DNA from 4 places in the Ensifer sp. CCNWLY38 genome. Region 1 is predicted to be linked to each of the others. Evidence: riboswitches for the same ligand, from Rfam matches in the RefSeq annotation. Region 1 holds a riboswitch; each other region holds the start of a gene.
The links. Region 1 has a riboswitch for cobalamin ahead of V7S54_RS01520 (aromatic ring-hydroxylating oxygenase subunit alpha). Riboswitches for the same ligand answer to the same signal wherever they lie in the genome.

Region 1 (2,193 bases):
TGGGAAATTGGATCGAGGCATGAAAGCCGTTGATCCGCTTGTGCGTCGTGTCACCGGCGGTCGCGAGCTTCTTGCCGGTCCTGTCCGCGACTTCCTCGTAGCTCAGATACCGTCTTTCGCTCGGCAGCCATTGCCGGCGGTTGATCCTGCCGGTGCGCAGAAACTCGGTGTGAACTGCCGTCTTCGGCATGACCGCCGGCGGCTTCTCGGCCGCTGCGTCGTAATATCTGAACTTTGCCATGATCGTCAGCGTGCCATCTGCCTGCCGGACATCTTCGTCCGCCGGCAAGCCTAGTGGCTTATGGTTAATGAAGGATTTCCGTTCGTTCGCGGAAGATACCCCTGCACGTTCATGGGAATGTCGCAAACGGGCGAAGCCTTCCCGTGCCTGCGCCATATCGGTCGCAAAAGACGGCATATGCCCAGTTTTTGATCTATCTATATGTTTATAAAGTGAAAAATTTTCATATCCGTTTCCAGAAGACGGTTTCGATCGTGTCGTCATTCTGGAATTGAATGTCGCTATCCGGCGCCTGCCGGGGCGCCTTCCACGCTTACATATCCTTACTCAAGGTGTCGTCTTCCAAGGGGGAAGGCGGAGAATTGGGAAGCCGGTCAAATCCCGGCGCTGCCCCCGCAACGGTGGTGGAGCGAAAGCCTCGGCACAAGGCCACTGGACGGTTCCGTCCGGGAAGGCGCCGGGCTGGTCCCACAAGGACGGCTCCTGAGCCCGGAACCAGCCTTGACAGACATAACCGTAACGGGTTGCGGCGGGCAGCCGGATCGGAGCCTCAAACGCATGGGTGTGCGCCCGTGCGGGTTCCTGTCCTGCCTCTCCGAAACATGGCGCATGAGGACAGGACATGGACACCAGAAACGATATGCTTCGTAAGCTCAAGGGCCGGCGTGACGGCTACAGCCTCGATCGGGCCTTCTATATCGACCCCGACTACTACCGGCAGGACCTGGAAAACATCTGGTATCGGGATTGGCTGTTCATCGGCCACGATTGCGAAATCCCGCGGGCCGGCAACTATTTCACCGTCCAGGTCGGCGATTATCCCGTCGTCGTCACCCGCGATCGCCAGGGCACGATCCGCGCGCTCCACAACTCCTGCCGTCACCGCGGCTCCCGCGTCTGCACGCAGCACAAGGGCTCTTCGGCAAAGCTCGTCTGTCCGTATCATCAATGGACCTATGAGCTCGACGGCTCGCTGCTCTTCGCACGCCAGATGGGCGAGGACTTCGACAAGGCAGCCCACAGCCTGAAACAGATCCACTGCGAGACGGTCGGCGGCTACATCTTCATCAACCTGTCGGAGACGCCGGCGGATTTCGCCGCCTTCCGCGAGCTGGCCACGCCCTATCTCGCGCCGCACCGGCTGGGAGAGACCAAGGTCGCCTTCGAAAGCACGATCATCGAAAAGGGAAACTGGAAGCTCGTCTGGGAGAACAACCGCGAGTGCTACCACTGCGCCGCCAATCACCCCGAGCTCTGCCGGACCTATCCGGAAGCGCCGACCGCGACCGGGGTGCAGGGCGCCAAGGACGATCCGGTGATTGCCGCCCATTGGGCGAAGTGCGAGGCCGAGGGCCTGCCGAGCGAGTTCCGGATGTCGCCGACCGGCCAGTTCCGCGCCGCGCGCATGCCGCTGGTCGATGATGCCGAAAGCTACACCATGTCGGGTGCGCCCGCCGTCAAAAGGGCGCTGTCGGCCGATGTCAGGCAGAAGCAGATCGGCACGCTCCTGATGTTCCACTACCCCACGACCTGGAACCACGTGCTTTCGGATCACGCCATCACCTTCCGCGTATTGCCGCTCGGGCCGGAACTCACCCAGGTGACGACGAAGTGGCTGGTCAACAAGGACGCGGTCGAAGGTGTCGACTACACGCTCGAGGATCTGACTCATGTCTGGACCGAGACCAACGACCAGGACCGCCAGATCGTCGAAGAAAATGCCTTCGGCATCCGCTCGCCGGCCTATGAGCCCGGCCCCTATTCGCCGGAGCATGAAGGCGGCGTGATGCAGTTCGTCGAATGGTACTGCAAGTTCATGGGGCAGCGCCTGCAGGGCGATGCGGCTCCCCTTTCCAAGGTCGCCTGACATGCAGATGGCGTCCTCCTTCCATCATTTCGACGAGCTGCATGTCTGGATCGATCGGCAGCAGATGCTCGAATGCACATCGGCG
Region 2 (2,193 bases), on a different contig from region 1:
CGGGCTGACGCGAGATCAGGAGACCATCCGGGCGCGCGTCGGCGATATTGCCGATCCGTGGCATTGGCCGAAGGAGGACAATCCGCGCAAGTCACCGCCCTCGCCGGAGCGGGATTGCGGCGACGCGCCGCAAATGGCAAGGGCTTCGCCTCGAGCCCAGCCCGGAGAAAACAAAGACGTAAGCATGTCGCTCTGCGATTGACGGAACGCAGAGGCAAGAGACAGCGCAGTTGTCGTGATCTGCCACGTGCCAGCCCGCGGACCGAATTCGGGAGAGATCCGGCGTGGCTAGAAGCCGCGCAGCTCTCCACCCACAGGTTTCGCCGCATCCCGCCGTTTACTCCTTGTTAGCCACACGGCGAAAGAAATCACCTTCTCTCCCCAGCTTTAGGCACTTCGAACCTATTGACGCAGAATTGCGATGAACTACTATATCTAGTGTTCGAGGTTCTCTCGATTCGCAGGGATTGAGAGCTAAGACGGGAATACGGTGCGTCGGCGAGTTTTCGCCAGGCTATGCCGTAGCTGCCCCCGCAACTGTAGACGGCGAGCGACTGTCCGGAATTGGACCACTGAGGCATGAGGCCTCGGGAAGGTCGGGGTGGAAGCTGAGACCCGTGAGCCAGGAGACCTGCCTCGAGCAACAAACGTCCACGGGCGGGGTGTCCGGAGGGGTTGAGTTGCGTGCGGCAGGATGAGCCTGCCTGATCGTCTCGACATCTCCCCGGCAGCCTGTCGAAAGCTTCGGGGTGAAGTCATGTCCGCGTCATTGAAATTCTATCACTCGCCAATCAAGAGGCGCGGTTTCCCGCGCATCTGACGAAGAGGCACGCCCGGGCGTCCAGATCCGAGCGAGCCACAGCCATGACAGCCCTGCATTTCGCCGGATCGCGGTTGCGTGTCCGTGCGCCTTCTCATGCTCTCATCCAGCCGACCAAACGAGGAAGAAATGAACGTTACCGTCTACAGCAAGCCCGCCTGCGTCCAATGCACCGCGACCTATCGGGCGCTCGATCGCCAGGGTGTCAACTACGAGATCATTGATATCTCCGTCGACCAGGACGCGCTCGAAACGGTCAAGGGCCTCGGTTATATGCAGCTTCCAGTCGTCGTCGCCGGCCCCGAACACTGGGCGGGTTTTCGCCCCGACAAGATCAGCGCGCTTTCCTAGAGGAGACAGGCGGTGGGCCTGATCGTCTATTTTTCCAGCCGCTCGGAAAACACCCATCGCTTCGTCGAAAAGCTCGGCCTTCGCGCAGCGCGCATACCGCTCAAGGAAAGTAAGGCTTCGCTTACGGTTTCCGAGCCCTTCGTGTTGGTCGTGCCCACCTACTGCGGCGACGACGGCCGGGGCGCCGTGCCGAAACAGGTGATCCGCTTCCTCAACGATGCGGGCAACCGCTCTCACATCCGCGGCGTGATTGCTGCGGGCAACAGCAATTTCGGCGCGACCTACGGGATCGCCGGCGACGTCATCGCGGCCAAGTGCCGGGTGCCCTACCTCTACCGGTTCGAGCTGCTCGGAACCGAGGAGGACGTCGCCAATGTCAGAAACGGGATGGAACGATTTTGGACGTCTCAACACTCGAACGCCCCCTGAAGGCGACGGAACCGGCGCTCGACTATCATGCGCTGAACGCGATGCTGAACCTCTATGATGAAGAGGGACGGATCCAGCTCGACAAGGACCGGCTGGCGGCGAAGCAGTACTTCCTCCAGCACGTCAACCAGAACACCGTCTTCTTCCATAACCTCAGGGAGAAGCTCGATTATCTGGTGACCGAGGGCTACTATGAACAGCAGGTGCTGGATCAGTATTCCTTCAACTTCGTGCGCGATCTCTACGACCACGCTTATGGGAAGAAGTTCCGCTTCCCGACTTTCCTCGGCGCGTTCAAATACTACACGTCCTATACGCTGAAGACCTTTGACGGAAAGCGCTACCTGGAGCGCTACGAAGACCGCGTCTGTATGGTGGCGATGACGCTGGCGCGCGGCAACGAACAGCTTGCCCGCGATCTCGTCGACGAGATCATTTCCGGCCGTTTCCAGCCGGCGACGCCGACCTTCCTCAATGCCGGCAAAAAGCAACGCGGCGAGCTCGTCTCCTGCTTCTTGCTTAGGGTCGAGGACAATATGGAAAGCATCGGCCGCGCGATTAATTCCGCGTTGCAGCTCTCCAAGCGCGGCGGC
Region 3 (2,193 bases), on a different contig from region 1:
CGCAGCGCAAGCTGAGCTGACGGTCCGACAGCACATCCGACAGGCTCCCGGAGCGTTTTGCCCGGGGGCCGCACCTGTTTTACACGATCATCCGAGGGAGGAATTTCAATGAGCGGACAAATGGAAGGCAAGATCGCCATCGTCACCGGCGGCACGCAAGGCCTGGGCGCAACGATCGCCGGCCTATTCGCCGAACGCGGTGCGGCGGGCATCGTCATTTGTGGGCGCAATGCCGCCAAGGGACGGGCGAAGGCCGAGGAAATCGACAAGGCCAGCGGCGCGAAAGTGGTCTATGTCGAGGCCGATCTCGAAAAGGTGGACGACGCCCGCAAGGTCGTTGCCGCCTGCGATGCGCAGTTCGGCCGGGTTGATGCGCTGATCAACGCTGCGGCCATCACCGACCGCGGCACGATCCTCGACACGACACCGGAACTCTTCGACCGCATGTTCGCCATCAATGTGCGGGCGCCGTTTTTCCTGATGCAGGAGTCGGTGAAGGTGATGCGGCGTGAGCGTACCGAAGGCACGATCGTCAATATCGGTTCGATGTCGGCAATGGCCGGCCAACCCTTTATCGCGGCCTATTGCTCGTCGAAAGGGGCCCTGGAGACGCTGACCAAGAACACGGCCTATGCGCTTCTGCGCAACCGCATCCGCGTCAATGGCCTGAACATCGGCTGGATGGCTTCCGAAGGCGAGGACCGGATCCAGCGCGAGTTTCACGGTGCTGCCGCGGATTGGCTCGAAAAGGCGGCCGCCAGCCAGCCCTTCGGCAGGCTCGTCGATCCGTCGGAGGTGGCGCGCGCTTGCGCCTACCTGTCTTCCGCCGAATCCGGGCTGATGACCGGATCGATGATCTGCTTCGACCAGTCGGTCTGGGGCGGCTATGACGGTTCGCCGCATCCGGTGGCGCCGCTCTAGATCACAATGATTTTGGGTCGGGGCGACCCAAAATCATAAACGTGATCGGTCCTTAGAAGTTAGAGCGGAATGCGGGCGGAAAACTGCGCGCACTTTTTCCTCATCCCGCTCTGACGGGCGCTTGTCTTTCGCTAGTGGCTGTGCCCTTATGACGCCGTCAGGTGCCTGCGCAAGCGGGAGAATCGGGAATCCGGTGTCATTCCGGAACGTGCCCAACGCTGTGACGGGGACGGTTGCCTCAAGAAGTGCCTTGAATTGATTCAAGGTTTTGCCACTGGATCTTCAATCGATCTGGGAAGGTGAGGCGACCGGTTGAACCGAAGTCAGAAGACCGGCCTGGCGAGATAGACCGAACCCCGCGCGGACGGCGGGAGGTTTTCGCATTGTTGGGGATCAAACGATGCTGACTGAACCGAAGGGCGGCCTTGCGGCTGCCGGTGCCTTTTCGCCGGATGAGCGGGAGGCCGTCTACCGCGCCATCGAAACACGCCGCGACGTGCGCGACGAATTCCTGGCCGAACCTCTTCCCGACGATCTGGTGAAACGCCTGCTCGCCGCGGCGCACAGCGCGCCATCGGTGGGCTTCATGCAGCCCTGGAACTTCGTGCTGGTGCGGGGGGCAGAAACGCGCGAGCGCGTCTGGCAGGCCTTTCGCCGCGCCAATGATGAGGCCGCCTTGATGTTCGAGGCAGAGCAGCAGGCCAAATACCGCTCGCTGAAGCTTGAAGGCATTCGCAAGGCGCCGCTCAGCATCTGCGTCACCTGCGACCGCACGCGCGGCGGCGCCGTCGTTCTCGGGCGCACGCACAATCCGCAGATGGATGTCTATTCGACGGTTTGCGCCGTACAGAACCTGTGGCTTGCGGCCCGCGCGGAAGGGGTTGGCGTCGGCTGGGTCAGCATCTTCCACGAGACCGAGATCAAGGCGATCCTCGGCATTCCTGATCATATCGAGATCGTCGCCTGGCTCTGCCTCGGCTATGTCGATCGCCTTTACCGGCAGCCCGAGCTGGCGGTGAAAGGATGGCGGCAGCGCCTGCCGCTGGAAGAACTGGTGTTCGAGGAAGGCTGGGGGAACTGCAGCGAGAGTTCCTAAAGCCCGTCGCGCAAAAGTGCGCAGCGATCGCGACGCGCTTTAAGGCGGCGCCGGGATCAGTTCTGGACCGGTTGATAGGCCGGTCCCTTCGGGTGCTTCAGGTCGATCGAGGTTTCTTCCTGCGGCAGGAAGGTCGGGCCGACGACGCGCACCTTGCTCTTGGACGGGTCGTAGGG
Region 4 (2,193 bases), on a different contig from region 1:
AGACCGCGCTGCGCCGGACACCCAGCCAGAAACGCAGCCGCGAGCGCGTCGAGCACATCCTCGCCTGCGCGACAGCGCTCATCCAGGAAAAGGGCAGCGACGCCATGCGCATGAGCGAAGTCGCTGAAAAAGCTGGAATTTCGATCGGCTCACTCTACCAGTACTTCCCCGACAAGGCGGCGATCGTGCGCACGCTGGCCGAGCGCTACAATGCCGTGTGCAACGAGTGCATCGCTGCCGAACTTGCCAAGGTCACATCGCTCGCGGAACTACGCGACGCTTTCTGTGTGCTCTTCGACATTTATTACGACATGTTCCTCGCCGAGCCTGTGATGCGCGACATCTGGTCGGCGATGCAGGCCGACAAGGCGCTGCGCGAGATCGATCTTCTGCAAAGCCGCGCCGGCGGCAAACTGCTTGCCGATGTCTGGGCCGGGCTTGTGCCCGAAACGCCGCGCGAAACCATCGACAGCGCCGCTTTCCTGATCATGCATCTCGGCGATTGCACCATGCGGCTTGCCGTTTCGGTCGATCGCGTCGAGGGCGACCGCATCGTCGAGGCCTACAAGCAGATGATCCTTCGCGATTTTGTCGCTGATGAAGCGGCGGGCGGCGCAGGCTCAATTGACAACGCCATGACACGCTCCTAATCATCTGGGATCGATTGGTTCCCGGGACGCGAACGTGTTTCGGGAGTAAACGGGAACGTGACGGATGGACCCATGCTGGGCATTCACATCACGGCCGACCCCGCGACTGTAGAGCGACGTCGATCTGCCATTCCGGAGTGATCCGGAAGAAGCCACTGGAGGAGACCACGAGAGGGTGGTCGATCTGGGAAGGCGAGGCAGATCAAGGGCATTCCGCCCAGCGCCGTGAGCCAGGAAACCTGCCACTCGATACGGGCATAGGGCCCACACCGGGAATTTCCCGATGCCATCACGGAGGTTGTCATGGCTACGTCTACTGTTTCGAGCATTCCGCTCTCCCTCAGCGATCGTCTGACCGCTGGCGTCATCGCGCTTTTCATCGGCGCATTCCTCGTCTTCGGCGCCGGCCTTGCCAATTCGGCCGTGCTGCACGACACCGCGCACGACACCCGCCACTCCTACGGCTTCCCCTGCCACTAAGCGATGTTCCGGAACGTCACCAACGTTCCGCATCGACAAAGCGGACCTGAACGCATCCGGCCTCAGCCGGATGTCGGTGCTTGTGCACGCCGCCGCTTCGGCCGGCGCACCGGCATGGTTCGCATGACACAGCGAATGGGAAGGCTTGCAAACCACGCCGCAGCGCGTGGCTTTTGCCGTTATCGAGGGACTTCAAGATGATTGTCAGAACGCTTCTGGCCGCGATCGTGGCTGGACTGATTGCCGGTGTCTTCATGACCGGTGCCCAGGAACTAAGGGTCACGCCTTTGATCCTGCATGCGGAGGAATTCGAAGGCGAGGCTCCGGCTGCAACCGAGCAGCCCGCTGCACAGCCTGGAACGACGCAACCCGCCGCCGAGGGTCACGACCAGCATTCGTCGCTGAAGGCGGTCTCGCCGGTTGGCGCCCTGCTTGATGCACTGTCGCCGATCACGCCGGCTTATGCCCATGAGGGCGAACACGAGGAAGGCGGCATCATGTTCGGCATGAGCCGCTTCTCCGGCACGCTGATCGCCAATCTCGTCACCGGCTCCGGCTTCGGTCTGCTCTTGGCCGGCGTCAGCCTGGTGATCGGCTATCCGATCACGCTCAGGAACGGCGCGCTCTGGGGCGCCTGCGGCTGGCTTGCCGTGCACATGCTGCCGGCAATCGGCCTGCCGCCGGAACTGCCGGGTTTCCCGGCCGCCGAGCTTGGCGACCGCCAGACCTGGTGGCTGGCAGCCGTCGCCCTTTCGGCCGTCGGCCTCTATCTCGTCGTCCTGCGCGAGGAGATCGTGTCCAAGGTCGTCGGCCTCGCGCTGATCGCAGCACCGCACGTCTACGGCGCGCCGCAGCCGGTCGATATTACGAGCAACGTTCCGGCCGTTCTCGGCGCCGAGTTTGCGGTTGCCGCACTCGCCACCACGCTCGCCTTCTGGATCGTTCTTGGCGTCGTCTCCGGCTTCATCAACGAGCGTTTCGCCAGAGCGAACTGATCCGGCGGATCACGCCCTTCCATGGGCACCTGAACAAACAGACGGCGGGGTTCAAGCCCCGCCGTTTT

Region 2: linked by a shared signal. The riboswitch ahead of nrdH (glutaredoxin-like protein NrdH) and the one ahead of V7S54_RS01520 (aromatic ring-hydroxylating oxygenase subunit alpha) in region 1 are both predicted to bind cobalamin.
Region 3: linked by a shared signal. The riboswitch ahead of bluB (5,6-dimethylbenzimidazole synthase) and the one ahead of V7S54_RS01520 (aromatic ring-hydroxylating oxygenase subunit alpha) in region 1 are both predicted to bind cobalamin.
Region 4: linked by a shared signal. The riboswitch ahead of V7S54_RS10540 (CbtB domain-containing protein) and the one ahead of V7S54_RS01520 (aromatic ring-hydroxylating oxygenase subunit alpha) in region 1 are both predicted to bind cobalamin.

Annotation. Positions count from the first base shown of each region.
Region 1 covers NZ_JBBBBO010000001.1:286,065-288,257, reverse strand. Annotated here, with positions in the region: gene V7S54_RS01525 (DUF6656 family protein) at 1-241, opposite strand, end outside; cobalamin riboswitch at 555-759, shown strand; gene V7S54_RS01520 (aromatic ring-hydroxylating oxygenase subunit alpha) at 864-2,108, shown strand; gene V7S54_RS01515 (hybrid-cluster NAD(P)-dependent oxidoreductase) at 2,110-2,193, shown strand, end outside.
Region 2 covers NZ_JBBBBO010000003.1:317,020-319,212, reverse strand. Annotated here, with positions in the region: gene V7S54_RS08605 (hypothetical protein) at 1-202, shown strand, start outside; cobalamin riboswitch at 429-653, shown strand; gene nrdH (glutaredoxin-like protein NrdH) at 950-1,171, shown strand; gene nrdI (class Ib ribonucleoside-diphosphate reductase assembly flavoprotein NrdI) at 1,184-1,600, shown strand; gene nrdE (class 1b ribonucleoside-diphosphate reductase subunit alpha) at 1,570-2,193, shown strand, end outside.
Region 3 covers NZ_JBBBBO010000002.1:413,893-416,085, forward strand. Annotated here, with positions in the region: gene V7S54_RS06235 (phytanoyl-CoA dioxygenase family protein) at 1-20, shown strand, start outside; gene V7S54_RS06240 (SDR family oxidoreductase) at 109-921, shown strand; cobalamin riboswitch at 1,064-1,275, shown strand; gene bluB (5,6-dimethylbenzimidazole synthase) at 1,322-2,017, shown strand; gene V7S54_RS06250 (DUF2865 domain-containing protein) at 2,074-2,193, opposite strand, start outside.
Region 4 covers NZ_JBBBBO010000004.1:189,709-191,901, reverse strand. Annotated here, with positions in the region: gene V7S54_RS10545 (TetR/AcrR family transcriptional regulator) at 1-650, shown strand, start outside; cobalamin riboswitch at 649-911, shown strand; gene V7S54_RS10540 (CbtB domain-containing protein) at 954-1,130, shown strand; gene V7S54_RS10535 (CbtA family protein) at 1,328-2,125, shown strand; gene V7S54_RS10530 ((2Fe-2S)-binding protein) at 2,177-2,193, opposite strand, start outside.